Regions from separate parts of the Streptococcus chenjunshii genome, predicted to be linked through region 2. Evidence: predicted binding sites of a transcription regulator. Region 2 holds the regulator's gene; the other holds the start of a gene.

Region 1 (7,765 bases), 1.0 Mb from region 2:
GACGGACGGCCTTCCCGTTTATTAAATCCTCCCGGAAATTTCCCGGCAGCATACATCTTTTCCTCGTAATTAACCTGTAAGGGAAAGAAGTCCCCTGTAGACATTTTTTTAGACATTGCAGCAGCGGTCAGCACGGTGCTTTCCCCATAACGAATCAAGGCAGCGCCGTTAGCCTGTTTAGCCAGCTGACCAACTTCAACGATCAGCGGTTTCCCCGCAAAAGTTGTTTGAAAAACCTGTTTTGTCATTTATGACTCCTTTTGTTCATAATACAAGAGCAAAAAGAAACGCTCAAAAACAAGAGGCTGACAGCTGTTTTTCTGCAGCTTTCAACCCCCACGGTTTTTAACGACTGAGGCTGAAAAATTGTCAACTAACTCCCAGTTATAACTTTCTTTTTGTTCTTAATGATTTACCATACGCCGTTTTCTACAAAAACCAATCTGTAAAGAATTACAAACTTGTTTTTGCATAAAACCACGTATTGTTATTATCATACCATAATTTAAGCAAAATAAAAAATCCGGAAAACTGTCTCCTTTTAAAAAAAGACTGCTGTCTTTAAAAAGAGCAGCAGATGATTTTCTCTTCCCTAATAAAGAAAAACCTCCCCTGAAGGGAGGTTCAGTCAATCAGCTCTTAGAACTGGTCAATCAGTAATTGTTTCAGCTCTGCAATGTAAGGCTGACGTGGGTTTGCTGGAGTACATTGGTCGTCATACGCCAGACTTGCCAGACGGTCAACAGCTGCATCAAAGGCTTCTTTTGTAACACCGTTGGCAGACAGTTTCGGCTCAACACCGACAGCGTGCATCAGCTTATCAATACGCTGGCAGAGCGCTTCAACCAATTCAGCATCATCTTTGCCTTTCAGGCCGAGATAACGGGCAATATCGGCATAATCCCGCTGTGCACGGTATTCTTCATAACGCGGATAAACGGAGCGTTTCACATTGCCGGACACCCCATTATAGCGGATAACATGCTGCATAGCAATAGAAATAGCAAGACCGTGCGGCAGTCCAAACTCACCGCCGGTTTTGTGAGCCAAGGAGTGGTTGATTCCTAAGAAAGCATTGCCGAATGCCATACCGGCAATTGTTGAGGCGTAATGCATGTTTTCTTTGGCCTGCTCGCCGCGCAGAGTTGGATTCTGAGGGTCATAGTTGTAAGCATCTTCTAAGTTTTCAATAATCAGCTTAATCGCTTCAAGTGACCAAGGACGGGTGAAATCAGAAGCCATCACAGAAACATATGATTCAAGCGCATGCGACAGAGCATCGAGACCTGACCAAGCAGCCGTCCGTTTTGGCACAGTCATGACAAATTCCGGATCAACGATAGCCACTTGCGGAACCAATTCATAGTCTGCCAATGGGTACTTCACATGGGTAAAGTCATCTGTAATAACGGCAAACGGTGTTACTTCCGCACCTGTACCGGAAGTTGTCGGGATACAGAAGAGACGGGTTACAGTCTGATGTTTAAATTTAACGATACGCTTGCGGATATCGATGAATTTTTGCTGCAGTTCAAGGAAGAATTCGCTGACATTGTCATAGCTGTCAAGCCAGCCATCCTCTTTGTCGAGCGATACTTCATAGATCAGACGGGCAATCTTAGATGCATCAATTGCCGAACCGCCCCCGATAGCAATAACTGTATCCGGTTTGAAATCACGCATCTGTTTAGCAATTTCGATAGTTTGTCCCAGTGTCGGATCCGGTTTGATCGTTCCATAGAGCGATGTCACAACTTTCTCATCACGCAGGGCCAGCTGTGCATAAACAGTATCAACGAAACCAAACTGAACCATACCCGGGTCAGCTACAATCAGTGCGCGTTCCATTGGTTCATAGGCATCCTGCAAGTAGGAAATAGCGTTCTTTTCGTAGTATGTTTTTTCCGGCAGACGAACCCATTGCGGACGGTTGCGGCGTTTGGCAACAGTTTTCACATTCAGAAGGTCGCTGGTTGATAAATTGTGAGACAATGAATTTTTCCCCCATGATCCTGTTCCAAGAGTTAAGCTGGCTTCCAATGCATCCGTATAAACATCGCCGATACCGCCGACTGAATCCGGTTGGTTAACCAAGACACGGGATGAATTCAAAGCATCGCCAAATTCGGTGACAAATGGGTCGGCTTGTGAGCCGATTTGGATAGCGCAGTTGTGGCCTGCCCCTTGGTAGTCCAAGAGAGCAGCTACAATTTCAATACCATCCTGACGGTCCTTAGCCTTGTAAACAGACAAGAGCGGGGAGAGTTTTTCAGATGAGAGCTTTTCTCCAATGTTTTTCTTGTCCAGTTCAAACAAGAGAACATCTTTGCCTTCAGGCAGTTTTACACCAGCCTGTTCACAGATCCACTGTGCTGACATACCTGCAACCGGTCCGTTAACGCCGTGACCATCATTGAACACGAAATCTTCAAGTTTCTTGTAGTCTTTTTTAGGAACTAAGTAAGCTCCCTTTTCCTGCATTTTTTCCAGCCATTCTTGATAGATTGGCGCTTCGACAACTGCTGAGTTTTCAGTTGCACAAATCATACCGTTATCGAAACGTTTTGACAGAAGAAGATCTTCGACCGCACGGTCAAGGTGAGCTGTCGCATCAACGAAGACGGCACCGTTGCCGGCTCCGACACCCATAGACGGGTTCCCTGATTTAAGAGCTGCGTTAACCATGCCCGGCCCGCCGGTTGCCAAAATCGAAGCGATCTTTTTGTTGGAAATCAAGGCACTGGTATTGGCAATTGAAGGGGTATCAATCCATTGGATAATATCTTTAGGTGCCCCAGCTTTAAGTGCTGCGTCATACAGGATTTGAGCCGCATGAGCTGAACAGTTCTGTGCTGCCGGGTGGAAGGCAAAGACAATAGCGTTTCTGGTCTTTAAAGCTACCAAGATCTTAAACATGGTTGTCGATGTCGGATTAGTCGTTGGAACAATACCTGCTAACACACCGAGAGGAGCCGCGATTTTGATACTGCCTGACACCTTATCTTCACCGATAATGCCTACCGTTTTTTCATTTTTAATTCTTTCATAAACATTCTCTGTCGCAAAGTGGTTTTTCGTATCCTTGTCTTCAACAACACCGCGCCCTGTTTCTTCGTGCGCTTCTTTTGCCAGCTGCAGGGAAGCTTCAGATCCGGCTAAAGCCATAGCCGCTACGATTTTATCAACCTGCTCCTGTGTATAGGTCGCATAAGCTTCCTCGGCCACCAAAGCTTTTTCAACTAAGGTATTTGTGTACTGTGCCGCAGCTTCTTCCGCGGTAAGCTCTGTCTTTTCGACATTTGTTTTTGCTTCTTTAACCATTAAAAACTCCTTTACAAAAATAGCGCCGGATACTTTCCTTTAGCTTAAGAAAAGTATTTTGTGATTTTTTTCACTTGCTATTATATAATTTTCCGCAGGTGAAATCAAGTATTTTTTGTGATTTTTTTCATTTATTTTCTCTCCCAGTATCGAAGGGCTGATTTACAGGCGTCCCAAAGCTTTTTGATAAAAACGGCAGCCACTGTACAGCTGGGAAGGAAGCTGATGGAAGGTCCCTATTATCTTTGTGTTTGCAGCATTTCAGCCGAAACCTGTCTCAGCAGTTTCCACTATGGCCTTTTATCTTGTCAGAACTGAACACAGCCTAAAACTCTTTGCAAAAAAGATATAGCTAAGTTTAGAATTGATTTAAAGTTAACTAGCCGTGGGCATCTGAAAGCTTTGTCGCCTTAACAGCCGACCGCATCCTTCTAATCATCCTGGCAGGGGTGCGTCTGCGAAATCGGAGATTTCGGACTTACCGCCAGCCGTAGCTGATTGAAGGCTTTGTCGTCTTAGCAACCGACCGCACCCTTCTAATCATCCTGGCAGGGGTGCGTCTACGAAATCGGAGATTTCGGACTTACCGCCTTTTCATATGGATTTCTTAGCGGTTTTTGTTTCTACATAAAAAAAACAAAGCCAAGAATCGTCTGTTTTGGCTTTGGTTTTTTAAAATGATGAGTTTGCTTAACGGCGCAGTCCCAATGACTGAATCAGTTCACGGTAGCGGTTAACATCTGTGCGGCGCAGATAAGCCAGCAAATTGCGGCGGTGACCGATTTTCTTCATCAAGCCCCGGTATGTTGCATGGTCTTTTTTATGCTGTTTGATGTGTTCGTTCAAATGGTTAATTTCCCAAGTCAAAACAGCTACTTGAACTTCTACGCTGCCGGTATCGCCCTCATGGCGCGCATACTGTGCAATAATTTCATTTTTTTTCTCTTTTGAGATTGCCATAATCATTTCTCCTTTTATTGCTTCATCCGAGTTCTGGGTTTTGGCAGCTCCCGGAACCAAGAAAAAGTTAGTTTGTCTTTGCGACTGCTCCTATTGTAACAAATTCAAAAAAGCCCGTCAATCATTACCGGGCAAAAAGAATCGTAAGCCAGATAATTCTGATAAATGGGGCTGAACTGCTGGTTACCGATAGAATGGCTGCTGCAATAGAGTTTGGATTGTCTCTATTGCAGCCCCTGATTATACATGACAGAGACAGCTGCCGAGCATTTCATAAAGAAGGCTCACTTCTTTATTTACGGGGCATTTTGTGATATAGTAGATTTGTTTGAATTCAAAATTAATTTAATGTTGAATTAATAAAGGAGATACTATGTCAGTACAGGACAAATTAATACGGCCGAGCCATAATATTAATATGGACGATATTATCCGCGAAGGGCATCCGACGCTGCGGGCGCGGGCCAAAGATGTCTCTCTTCCTCTTAAGGATGAGGACGTCATTCTGGGAGAAAAGATGCTGCAGTTTTTGAAACACTCACAGGACCCTGTGATGGCTGAAAAAATGGGGCTGCGCGGTGGCGTAGGTCTGGCAGCCCCCCAATTGGACATTTCCAAACGGATCATCGCTGTTTTGGTTCCTAATCCGGAGGATGAAGAAGGCAATCCGCCGGAAGAAAGCTACAGCCTGCAGGAAATAATGTACAATCCGCGAATTATCGCCCACTCTGTTCAGGAAGCTGCCCTAGCTGACGGTGAAGGCTGTCTGTCTGTTGACCGGGAAGTTCCCGGCTATGTTGTCCGGCATGCCCGTGTAACCGTTGAGTACTTTGATAAACAAGGCAGCAAAAAGCGGATGAAGCTGAAAGGCTACCATGCCATTGTGGTTCAGCATGAAATTGACCACACAAACGGTATTATGTTCTTCGACCGTATCAATGAAGCCGAACCCTTCGCCGTTAAAGAAGGCATGCTGATTATTGAATAAAACATCAAGGAGAACATTGTGAAAAGAATGATCAATTGGGTAGAAAAGCGGCAGAAACTTCTAATCAGTCTGGTCTGCGCCTTAGCTTTTTTTTCCTATGTTTTTTTGCTGCGCAATGAACTGAAAGTTGCAAATAATAACGGGAATATCAAAATTGTCGCAGCCAAGCAAAAAGATCCATTAGCGGCCGGTTACCGTGAAAATACCAGACAGATTGCTCTTGAAGGACAACCCCTGAATGATGATGAGATTGTGCGCAATGACTGGGGAGTCTACAGCGCTGCTGTTCCTATTCCTATTAACATCACCGAAGCCACAGATGACTTGGAAAATCCGACTATGGAAATCCAGCATGATGGACCGGTCAGAAATATTTCCTTTGAATACAGCCGCTACTATCTTGGCGGCTATCTGCAGATCTATCTGGATGATGTGCTTTATATGCAGCTCAACACATATCAGGAAGAAGAGAGCTACGAACTGCTGACTATTGATTTTCCTCAGCATTACGGTCTAAGCAGCACCAATGCTGTCTGGTGGCTGCAGATGGCCATTTTAGCAGCAGCGCTGCCGCTTTTTGTGCAGCTGGAACTCTATAAACGGCTGCCCTTCCGGCGGTTCCTGCTGGCTTTTATCTTGCTGGCTGCTTCCTATTATGCCTTAGCGGCGGGCTTGAACTATACCCTGCCGCAAAGCTTCGTTTTTTCCAACACCCTATACAGCTTCAATAAAGCTATGCTGGTGCTGACGTTATTCACTTTTTTTGCTTTAATATTGGGTCAGGTTCTGTTCTACTTTGTAAAAACACGCTGGCGCTATTGGGGACAGCTCCTTTACTTGCTCCTGATTGTGCCCGCTCCCTTTTTAACTTTTTATCTGCTGGAAATGCCTTCCGCTTATGATTCCTATCTAAAAGCTGCGGATATTCCGGCTAATCTGGCTATCATTACTGTCATCTGGCTGACGTTGGCTATGCTGACGACTTCCCTGCGTATGGCAAGTATGCTGGCTGCTGCGGGCGGACTGATTATGGGCATTGTCAATAAAGCGCTGATTGCTATCCGGTCCACACCGCTTCTGGCCTATCATTTCCTGCAAATTCGCGATGGTCTGAATGTTGCGCAGAACACCAAAATCACTGTTGAATTAATTATTCCGGAGTTAATCTTTTTAACCGCCTTTTACCTGATTGCACTGGCTTTCCTGCCGCCTTCCAGAACATTATTTGCCTGGCCTGAACCGCTTCCGTTTTGGCAAAAACTGCCGAACCGCTTAGCTTTTCTAAGAAAAACACTTTACCAGAAGCTGATAATCTCGGCTGTTGGTATCCTGACCGCACTCTTTGCCCTAAGACCTCTAGTTTATCATATCGCTAACAGTGTGGATATGGATTTGCTTTTCTTTTCCATGCAGAAAACCTACTATGAACATGGTTTTGCCCTTTCATTTACAAGATTTTATGAGGTTTCACAGATTACTGAACCAGAGGGATACAGTAGCGAGGCCGTAACAGATATTTTGGATCACTATCCCAGAAAAGACAATTCTGCCAAGCAGAAACCTAATATTATCATTATCCAAAATGAATCGCTGACTGACTACGGTCAGCTGACCTCTCTGAACTTTAGTCCCGATCCGCTGGAATTTATCCATTCCATGACCGATAATACAATTAAGGGGGCTTTTTATGCCTCTGTATTGGGCGGCGGTACTGCTAATACTGAGTACGAGGTGCTGACCAGCAACAGTTTAGCGATTTTGCCGCCAAATGCTTTCCCTTATCAGCAGCTGATTACTTCTCCCAAAAATAACATAACCAGTGCTTTAAACAGTTACGGCTACCAAAGCGTGGCCGTTCATCCCTATCTCGAAAATTTCTACCGGCGCAATCTGGTCTATGATTATTTAGGTTTTGATGAGTCCTATTTTAATAATTCTAAGCCTGCAATCTCCGATCTTGTTGACGTTGAGAATCTGCGGGGTTATGTCAGCGACGAATCCCTTTATCAAGCCAGCCAAAAGCTGATTGAAGACACAGATGACCCCCTCTTTAATTTTATCGTGACAATGCAGGGGCATGAGAGCTACGGTCTTTCAGAAGAAGAAAATCCAAGGACTGTCTCTATTACCAACAGCCCCGATGACAGCAGCGCCACCGATTTTCTATCCAGTGTGAGGGCTTCTGATCAGGCGTTCAAAGATTTCATCAACTCTCTTAACGCTTCGGATGAACCCACTGTTGTTATCATGTACGGTGACCATCAGCCCGAGCTCTCCAACAGTTATTTTGAGCCGGCTTTGGATGCCAATGACCCCAGCGCTAAATACCAAACCCCTTTTATCATGTGGGCTAACTTTGATTTGCCTCAGGACGATGACATCAAGCTCAGTCCTAATTACCTTGTGCCTTATCTCCTCAGTACTCTGACAAAGACGGATTATCCGCTGCCGGTCTCCTCTTATTACCAGTTCCTCTCCGAACTGCAGCAGCAAATC
Region 2 (7,765 bases):
TGCAGACGGCCGTGGATTGGCTAATGTTGATGTTGTTCCAATTGGTAAGGATCGTTTCCCTATCATCACTGGTCAGAAAAAAATGTTTGATTTCGAGGAGGGCTATTTTTATCCAGCCAAAGAATCAATTGATTTTTACGGTCATTACAAAGAAGATATTGCTCTTTTTGCAGAAATGGGCTTCAAAACTTACCGGATGTCTATTGCCTGGACACGGATTTTTCCTAAAGGTGACGAGGCAGAGCCAAATGAAGCAGGTCTTCAGTTTTATGAAAATGTTTTTAAAGAGTGCCGCAAATATGGTATTGAGCCATTGGTTACAATCACACATTTCGACTGTCCTATGTATTTAATTGAGCACTATGGCGGCTGGCGCAACCGCAAGTTGATAGATTTTTATGAGCATTTGTGCCGTGCTCTGTTTACCCGCTTTAAAGGTTTGGTACATTACTGGCTGACGTTTAATGAAATCAATATGATTTTGCATGCTCCTTTTATGGGGGCAGGTCTGTACTTCGAAGAGGGCGAAAATGCTGAGGAAGTCAAGTATCAGGCAGCCCACCATGAGCTAGTGGCATCAGCTCTGGCAACAAAAATAGCTCACGAAGTGGATCCGGATAATAAAGTAGGCTGTATGCTGGCCGCCGGTCAGTATTATCCTAATACCTGCAATCCTGATGATTATTGGGAAGCACTGCAGGAGGATCGCGAAAATTATTTCTTTATTGATGTTCAGGCCCGAGGAGAATATCCTAACTATGCTAAGAAAAAGTTTGCTAAACTCGGATTGCAGCTTGAAATGACAGCAGAAGATTTGGTTCTTTTAAAAGAACATACAGTTGATTTTATTTCCTTTTCTTACTACTCAAGCCGAGTTGCTTCAGCAGATTCGTCGCTGAAGGAAACAACTGCCGGTAATATTTTTGCCTCCCTGAAGAATCCTTATTTAAAGTCGTCAGAGTGGGGCTGGCAAATTGATCCTTTGGGGCTGCGTATTACCCTCAATACACTTTGGGACCGTTATCAAAAGCCGCTTTTTATTGTTGAAAATGGTCTAGGAGCGGTTGACACTCCAGATGAGAATGGCTATGTGGCTGATGACTATCGGATAGACTATTTACGTGAGCACATCAAGACAATGAATCAGGCTATCAATGAAGACGGGGTAGAGCTTTGGGGCTACACAACCTGGGGCTGTATTGATTTAGTTTCTGCCGGAACTGGAGAAATGAAAAAACGTTACGGCTTCATTTATGTTGATCGTGATAATGAAGGAAACGGCAGCCTTAAACGTTCCAAGAAGAAGTCATTTGCTTGGTATAAAAAGGTTATCGCTTCTAATGGCACAGACCTTGACTGACTCCATTCAACATAAACGCTTTACTCTCAAAAGTGTAAGTCAGACTGTCATGTTTTGGTATAATATATTTCCTTTTGCGTCTTAAGCAGCCTTTGTATCTTATTAAAACTGAACACGGCCTAAATCCTAGTGAAAAAGATGCCTGCCAGCATCGCTTGTCAGTCCCTGTTTTCACACGGATTTCTTAACGGCTCTTTGTATCTTAAAGTCGGAATGGTTTATTTCCGGCTTTATTTAGTGTATAATGTGAAAAAGACAGGAGGAAGTATGAAATTTAGTAAAAGACAGGCCGGTTATTTAATTGCTGTTTTTGTGATATGTTATTTTATTCAGGCAAATTGGTCAAGCGGTGCTAATCTTATTAATACGGTTTGGACAGCCAGTCAGCCTTTTTTGATTGGGGCGGCTCTCGCTTATATTGTTAATATTGTCATGACCGCTTATGAGCATCTGTTCGGCTTATTCATGACATCGAAAAGATGGTTCAAGCTAAAAAGACTGCTGGCCATGGTTTCGGCTTATCTCAGTTTTATTGCAGTGATTGTCTGGCTTTTTTCCATTGTTATCCCAGATTTGATTGCCAGTATCAGCTCTTTAATGTCTATTGATACCGAGGCTTTGCAGCAGTTTTTGACAGACTTATATGAAAACAAACAGTTTGCTAAAATTCTTGATTATTTAGGCCTCGAATCTGATTTAACCGCCGCATTTTCCCGCTACAGCCGGCAAATCCTAACTCAGGTTTTAGCGATACTGACAGGGCTTCTAACATCAGTTACCTCTATTGCATCAACACTGGTGAATGTTTTTGTCAGTCTGGTATTCTCGATCTATGTACTCTCCAGCAAGGATCAGCTTCAGCGCCAATCACGTCTGTTGATCGATACGTATTTTTCTCGCTATGCTTCTACTGTTTACTATGTGACAGGGATTTTGCATCAGCGTTTTCGCGGTTTTTTCGCCGGGCAAACTATTGAAGCATTTATTCTTGCTACTCTGTGTACAGTTGGGATGATGATTTTTAATTTCCCCTTTGCGACGACAGTCGGTATCTTAGTCGGCTTCACAAATATTATTCCTGTTATCGGTGCTTATCTGGGAGGGCTTTTGGGGACTATTCTGGTTTTGACGCAATCTCCCAAGCAAGCTTTTTTCTTTTTAATATTTTTGATTATACTCCAACAGTTTGAAAGCAATATTATTTATCCTAAGGTTGTTGGGGGTTCTATTGGACTGCCGGCTATCTGGGTCTTGTTTTCTGTTATTATCGGCGGCTCGGTTTTTGGAATCATCGGTATGCTCATTGCGGTGCCGCTGAGTGCTTCTATCTATCAAATTATTAAAGATAATGTCAGAAAACGCCAATCTCAGCAGCCCTCACCTGAACGATGAAGTAAACGGGATTAAAAATCGTGAGTCTGACTGTACCGTTGTGTCTCCTGTTTCCGTACAGCTGTTTAAGACGGCTGCCTGAAATTAAAGGCGCCTAACACAAATATTTATTTCTGTACGTAAATGAATCTGGGACATAAGTGTTCCAGATTCTGCTAAATCTTTGGAAAAATGCTACTATAATGATATGAAACCAATAAATTTGCTCTATTCAATCGATGATAGTTATGTTGACCAGTTTAAAGTAACTCTGTTTTCTGTTTGGCAAAATGCATCAGTAAAAGATATGGCTGTTTATGTTTTACAGAAAAAGCTGCTGCAAAGAAATGCCGAAATCCATCAATTTTGCCAGCAGCTGGGGTTTGCTTATTTTCCGGTTGTCATTGGCGAAGAGGCCTTTAAAGATGCTCCGACAACAGACCGTTATCCAGAAACGATTTATTATCGCCTGTTAGCCCACGAATATCTGCCTAAAGAGCTAGACCGGATTTTGTATATGGATGCGGATATTCTGTGTCTAAACGATATTGTGCCTTTGTACCATCTGGACCTTTCTGACAAACTGTTTGCTGCGGCCAGCCATACTTCAGATACTAATATTCCAGAGCTGGTCAATAAATTGAGGTTAAGGAATTTTGAAGCAGAAGGGTATTTTAATTCGGGTGTACTCCTGATGAATTTAGAGCTGAACCGCCAAATCGTTAACCATCAGGATATTCTTGCTTATATTGAAAAAAACAGTTTATTGCTCTTTTTGCCGGATCAGGATATCCTCAATGCTCTCTATGGTCATAAAACGCTTCTTATCCCAGATCATATTTATAATTATGATGCCCGCTATAATATTCTGTATTTCACCAGAAGTTCTGGGCAGTGGGACTTAGATTGGGTTATTAAACATACGGTTTTTCTGCATTTTTGCGGTCGGGATAAACCATGGAAAAAAGACTACAGAGGACGCTACAGCGCTCTTTATAAGCATTATCAGCATTTGACTGCCAGAGTCAAATCAGACTGAAGGCTGCTAAGCTTGATAAAAAAGCTGGGATAGACAGGTATGAATGCACAGCCATTCATACCTGTCTATCCCATTTTCATATTGCCTCCCAACCTTTCTGTCTTTCGCCTTTTTAAGCTGATTTTCGAATAGAATAGATGGAGGTAAAAAATGTATACAGTTGAATTGAGAGAAGAAGCTTTGCTGCCCAGAGAACGTCTGGCTGATTTAGGGGCTGAAAAGCTCAGCAATCAGGAGCTATTAGCTATTTTGCTGCGCACAGGGACAAAGCAGAGGCCTGTTTTGGAAGTTTCAACACAGATTTTGAAAGATATCAGAAGTTTAGCGGATTTTCGCGATTTATCATTACAGGAATTGCAGAGTATCAAAGGCGTAGGCAAAGTCAAGTCAATAGAAATCAAGGCGATGCTGGAATTAGCTAATCGAATTAATAAGGCAGAATACTATCAAAACGAAAGAATTTTGAGCAGCGAAAGACTGGCCCAGAAAATGATTATAGAGCTGGGAAACAAAAAACAGGAGCACCTGCTGACACTTTATTTAGACACCCAAAACCGTGTTATTGAGCAGCGGATAGTTTTTATCGGAACTGTTAGGCGCTCTATTGCTGAACCGCGCGAAATTCTGCATTATGCCTGCAGAAATATGGCCACCTCCATCATTCTGGTCCATAATCACCCTTCTGGATCGCTTGTTCCCAGTGAGAGCGATCTGCGTTTTACAGAAAAAATAAAACGATCATGTGAAGACATGGGGATTGTCTGTCTTGATCACATTATCGTCAGTAAGCATGATTATTATAGTTTTCGCGAAGAGACGGGTCTGCTTTAGAGTTCAGAAACAACATATTTAAACAGATCCAAATCCTCTTTGCGTGATTCATAAAGCAATTCTGGATGCCATTGAACTCCCAAAAAGCGCATATTGGGATTGATGGATTCCACAGCTTCAATTGTCCCGTCTTTAGGATCTTTAGCGATAACCCGCAGTTCACTGGCTAAGTGGTTGATACTTTGGTGATGGAAAGAATTAATAGAGCTGCTAAGACCGTAAATATCGGCCAGTTTACTATCTTTTTTGATTATCATATCGTGAGACAGATAATCAGCAGGGCTGTCCTGCCAATGGTTTTCAATATCTTGATGGAGAGAGCCGCCGAGTGCGACATTCATCAGCTGTGTCCCGCGGCAAACAGAGAAAATCGCCTTTTTTTGTTTGGTCGTTTCTTCAATCAAGGCCAGTTCAAAAATATCACGCTCTTTAAAAAAATCATTCTCGCTGGCCTGCTTTTTTTCACCATAAAAACTGGGATCCACATTTTGACCACCGATAAGAATCAGTTTATCAAACATACTCACGTAATCAGAAGCAGTTTCGGGACTGCCGACCGGAAGGACAAGCGGTAATCCTCCGGCAGCCCTAACACCATTGACAAATCCACTGGGCACATAAGACCAAGAAATATCTTCAGCTGCAGGGTTAGGCCGCTGATTAGCGGTGATACCGATTATCGGTTTTTTAGGCATACTTCCTCCTTAGTCTGTTTGGTTCATAAAGTAAAGCAGTGTTTGCAATTCACTTGTCAAATCCACATATTGAACGATAACGGACTTAGGAAGGCTGAGGCGGACAGGAGCGAAACTCAGTATGCCTTTTATACCGGCAGCAACAAGCAATTCAGCCACTTCCTGAGCCTGAGTGCTGGGAACAGTCAAGATAGCAGTTTTGATATCAGTTTTTTGGATTTGGTCATGGACGGCAGAGATACCGTAGATAGGAATACCGTCAGAGGTTTTTGTTCCGACAAGCTCGTTATCGTCTCTGTCAAAAGCCAAGGCGATCTGCATTTTATTTCGGTCATGAAAGCGGTAATGAAGCAGCGCACGGCCAATATTACCGCAGCCTACTAATGCAACATTTGTTGTGGAATGGTCATTCAGAATATCAGCAAAAAAGTTCATAAGCTTTGTGACATCGTAACCAAACCCCCGCCTGCCCAGTTCTCCAAAATAGGAAAAATCGCGGCGAACAGTAGCAGAATCAATTCCCATAGCGTCAGCAATTTGTTTTGAGCTGGCTTTTTCAACATTATCCGCATAAAAGCGTTTAAAAATCCGATAATACAGTGACAGACGCTTAGCTGTCGCATTAGGAATGGATTTATCAATAACCACAAAATCATCTCCTTAATTTATATAGTCTATATTGTACAAAAAGATTGTAAAACCGGCAACATTAATGCACTTCAATCTCTGATAAAAAAGAGGAGTGGGACAGAAGTCCCCATCCTAGTTTACTTTATAGAATAAAGGTTTGCCGCAGCAGTCGAAACCCCTGATTGGGATGCGTTCTAATTTCAAGGATTGCCTTAAACTGCCAAACTGCCCTGTAAGCAGCAGCGGGCAGCCTATACTAACTGTGCAAGAAGCAGAAGGTACAATCCATTTATTGGAAATCATGCTTTTGCTCCTATCCTTTAAAGCAGAGTTTTATCAAAAATGTGACGTTCGACTAAGCTGTCCATTAAAAAATAAAACTTATCCTGCAGGATATGGTTGTCTTCTGAACGGAAGATATTAACTGGGCGTAAACCGGACTGATCGGTAATACTTAGCTTAAAAGCATTCAAGTCCCTATGGACAGTTATTTTTAGAGGGAAGCCGTTACCGGAATTAGGAATATTTTCCAGCAGACGCTTTAATTCATAATGCCCGATTTTATTTTGGACAAAGGTAGTATCCCGCAGTGTATACGGTTTAACATTTGAATTGATACTGTAGCTGTATTTGCAGCCGTCTAACGTTACTTCTTTTGTAAATGCCATTTTATGTTCCTGTTATTTCTTTTAATTTATTTGCTAACTGCAGCAATTCTTCCTGCGTATTTTGTTTAGATAAACTGATGCGAATAGATTCTTGCAGTCTGGCAGAATCAGCACCGTAAATGCTGGCAAGCACATGGCTGGGGTCAACGGTACCGGCAGTGCAGGCAGAACCAGTAGAGACAGCAAAACCAGCCAAATCAAGCTGTGTCAGCAAAATACTGTTGTTTTGACCCGGAAAGCCGATATTGATAATGTGTGGGAGCTGTTTTGAAGAGCCATTGAGGTAATAGGAAGCAGGAGAGAGTGCCTCTAAAAAGGCTCTTTTCAATCCTTGAATATAAGTCAGATTTTCTTTTGCCTGCTTTCTGCTGTCAGCAAGAGCCTGTGCCATTCCAGCAATTGCAATAAGATTCTCTGTGCTCGCCCGTCTTTTTTCTTCCTGCTCACCTCCATGAAGCAGACTGTCAAAATGAAGCGGATTGGCATAAAGAAAGCCAACACCCTTCGGCCCATGAAATTTGTGGGCTGTAGCCGATAGGAAATCAATTCCTACTTCTTCAGGATAGACCGGCAGCTTCCCCATTGTTTGGACAGCATCAACATGGAAAGCTGCCTGATGGTTTTTTAAAAGCTTAGCCGCTTCCTCAATCGGCAGCAGGTCACCAGTTTCGTTGTTCGCATGCATGAAACTGACCAGAATAGTATCATCCCTCAGTGCTTTCTGAAGACTAGCGCTTGTGACTGAACCGTTTTCCGGTTTGAGATAGGTTATTTCAAAGCCGAATCTTTTTTGCAAATAGCCGAGCGGCTCTAGAACGGAAGGGTGTTCGATTGCTGTAGTGATAATATGCTTGCCTTTGTCCTGATTGGCGAGAGCATAACCTTTGATAGCTGTATTATTAGCTTCTGTTCCGCCGGAAGTAAAGATGATTCTTCTTTCCGATGTCCTTAAAATGTCAGCAATGGTCTGTCTGGCCGTCCTCAGAACGTGATTGGCTTTCCGCCCGTATGCATGAATGCTTGATGGATTGCCAAAATTGTCAGTCATTACCTCTGTCATTATCTCAATGACTTTCGGTGTCAGAGCTGTAGTAGCAGCATTATCGAGATATACCATAGCGTATTATCCTTTACTAGATGGCGTGTAAGCAAAAAGCGGGCTGACCGGTTT

Evidence for each region. Region 2 encodes Rex, which represses fermentation and respiration genes when NADH is low (regulators of the CRP and FNR family bind a similar motif). Its sites were predicted from a motif close to TTGTGAANTANTTCACAA; they were not measured.
Region 1: adhE (bifunctional acetaldehyde-CoA/alcohol dehydrogenase) is a predicted target of Rex. The motif match lies at 3,380-3,397, and genes of this name have one in related genera.

Annotation. Positions count from the first base shown of each region.
Region 1 is NZ_CP031733.1:2,230,426-2,238,190, forward strand. It holds gene pnp (polyribonucleotide nucleotidyltransferase) at 1-248, opposite strand, end outside; gene adhE (bifunctional acetaldehyde-CoA/alcohol dehydrogenase) at 640-3,321, opposite strand; gene rpsO (30S ribosomal protein S15) at 4,012-4,281, opposite strand; gene def (peptide deformylase) at 4,655-5,269, shown strand; gene DDV21_RS10815 (LTA synthase family protein) at 5,297-7,765, shown strand, end outside.
Region 2 is NZ_CP031733.1:1,193,061-1,200,825, forward strand. It holds gene DDV21_RS05880 (6-phospho-beta-glucosidase) at 1-1,360, shown strand, start outside; gene DDV21_RS05885 (AI-2E family transporter) at 1,628-2,752, shown strand; gene DDV21_RS05890 (glycosyltransferase family 8 protein) at 2,940-3,770, shown strand; gene radC (RadC family protein) at 3,921-4,601, shown strand; gene DDV21_RS05900 (gamma-glutamyl-gamma-aminobutyrate hydrolase family protein) at 4,598-5,296, opposite strand; gene DDV21_RS05905 (redox-sensing transcriptional repressor Rex) at 5,306-5,944, opposite strand; gene DDV21_RS05910 (DUF1831 domain-containing protein) at 6,247-6,594, opposite strand; gene DDV21_RS05915 (cysteine desulfurase family protein) at 6,596-7,711, opposite strand; gene DDV21_RS05920 (ribose-phosphate diphosphokinase) at 7,718-7,765, opposite strand, start outside.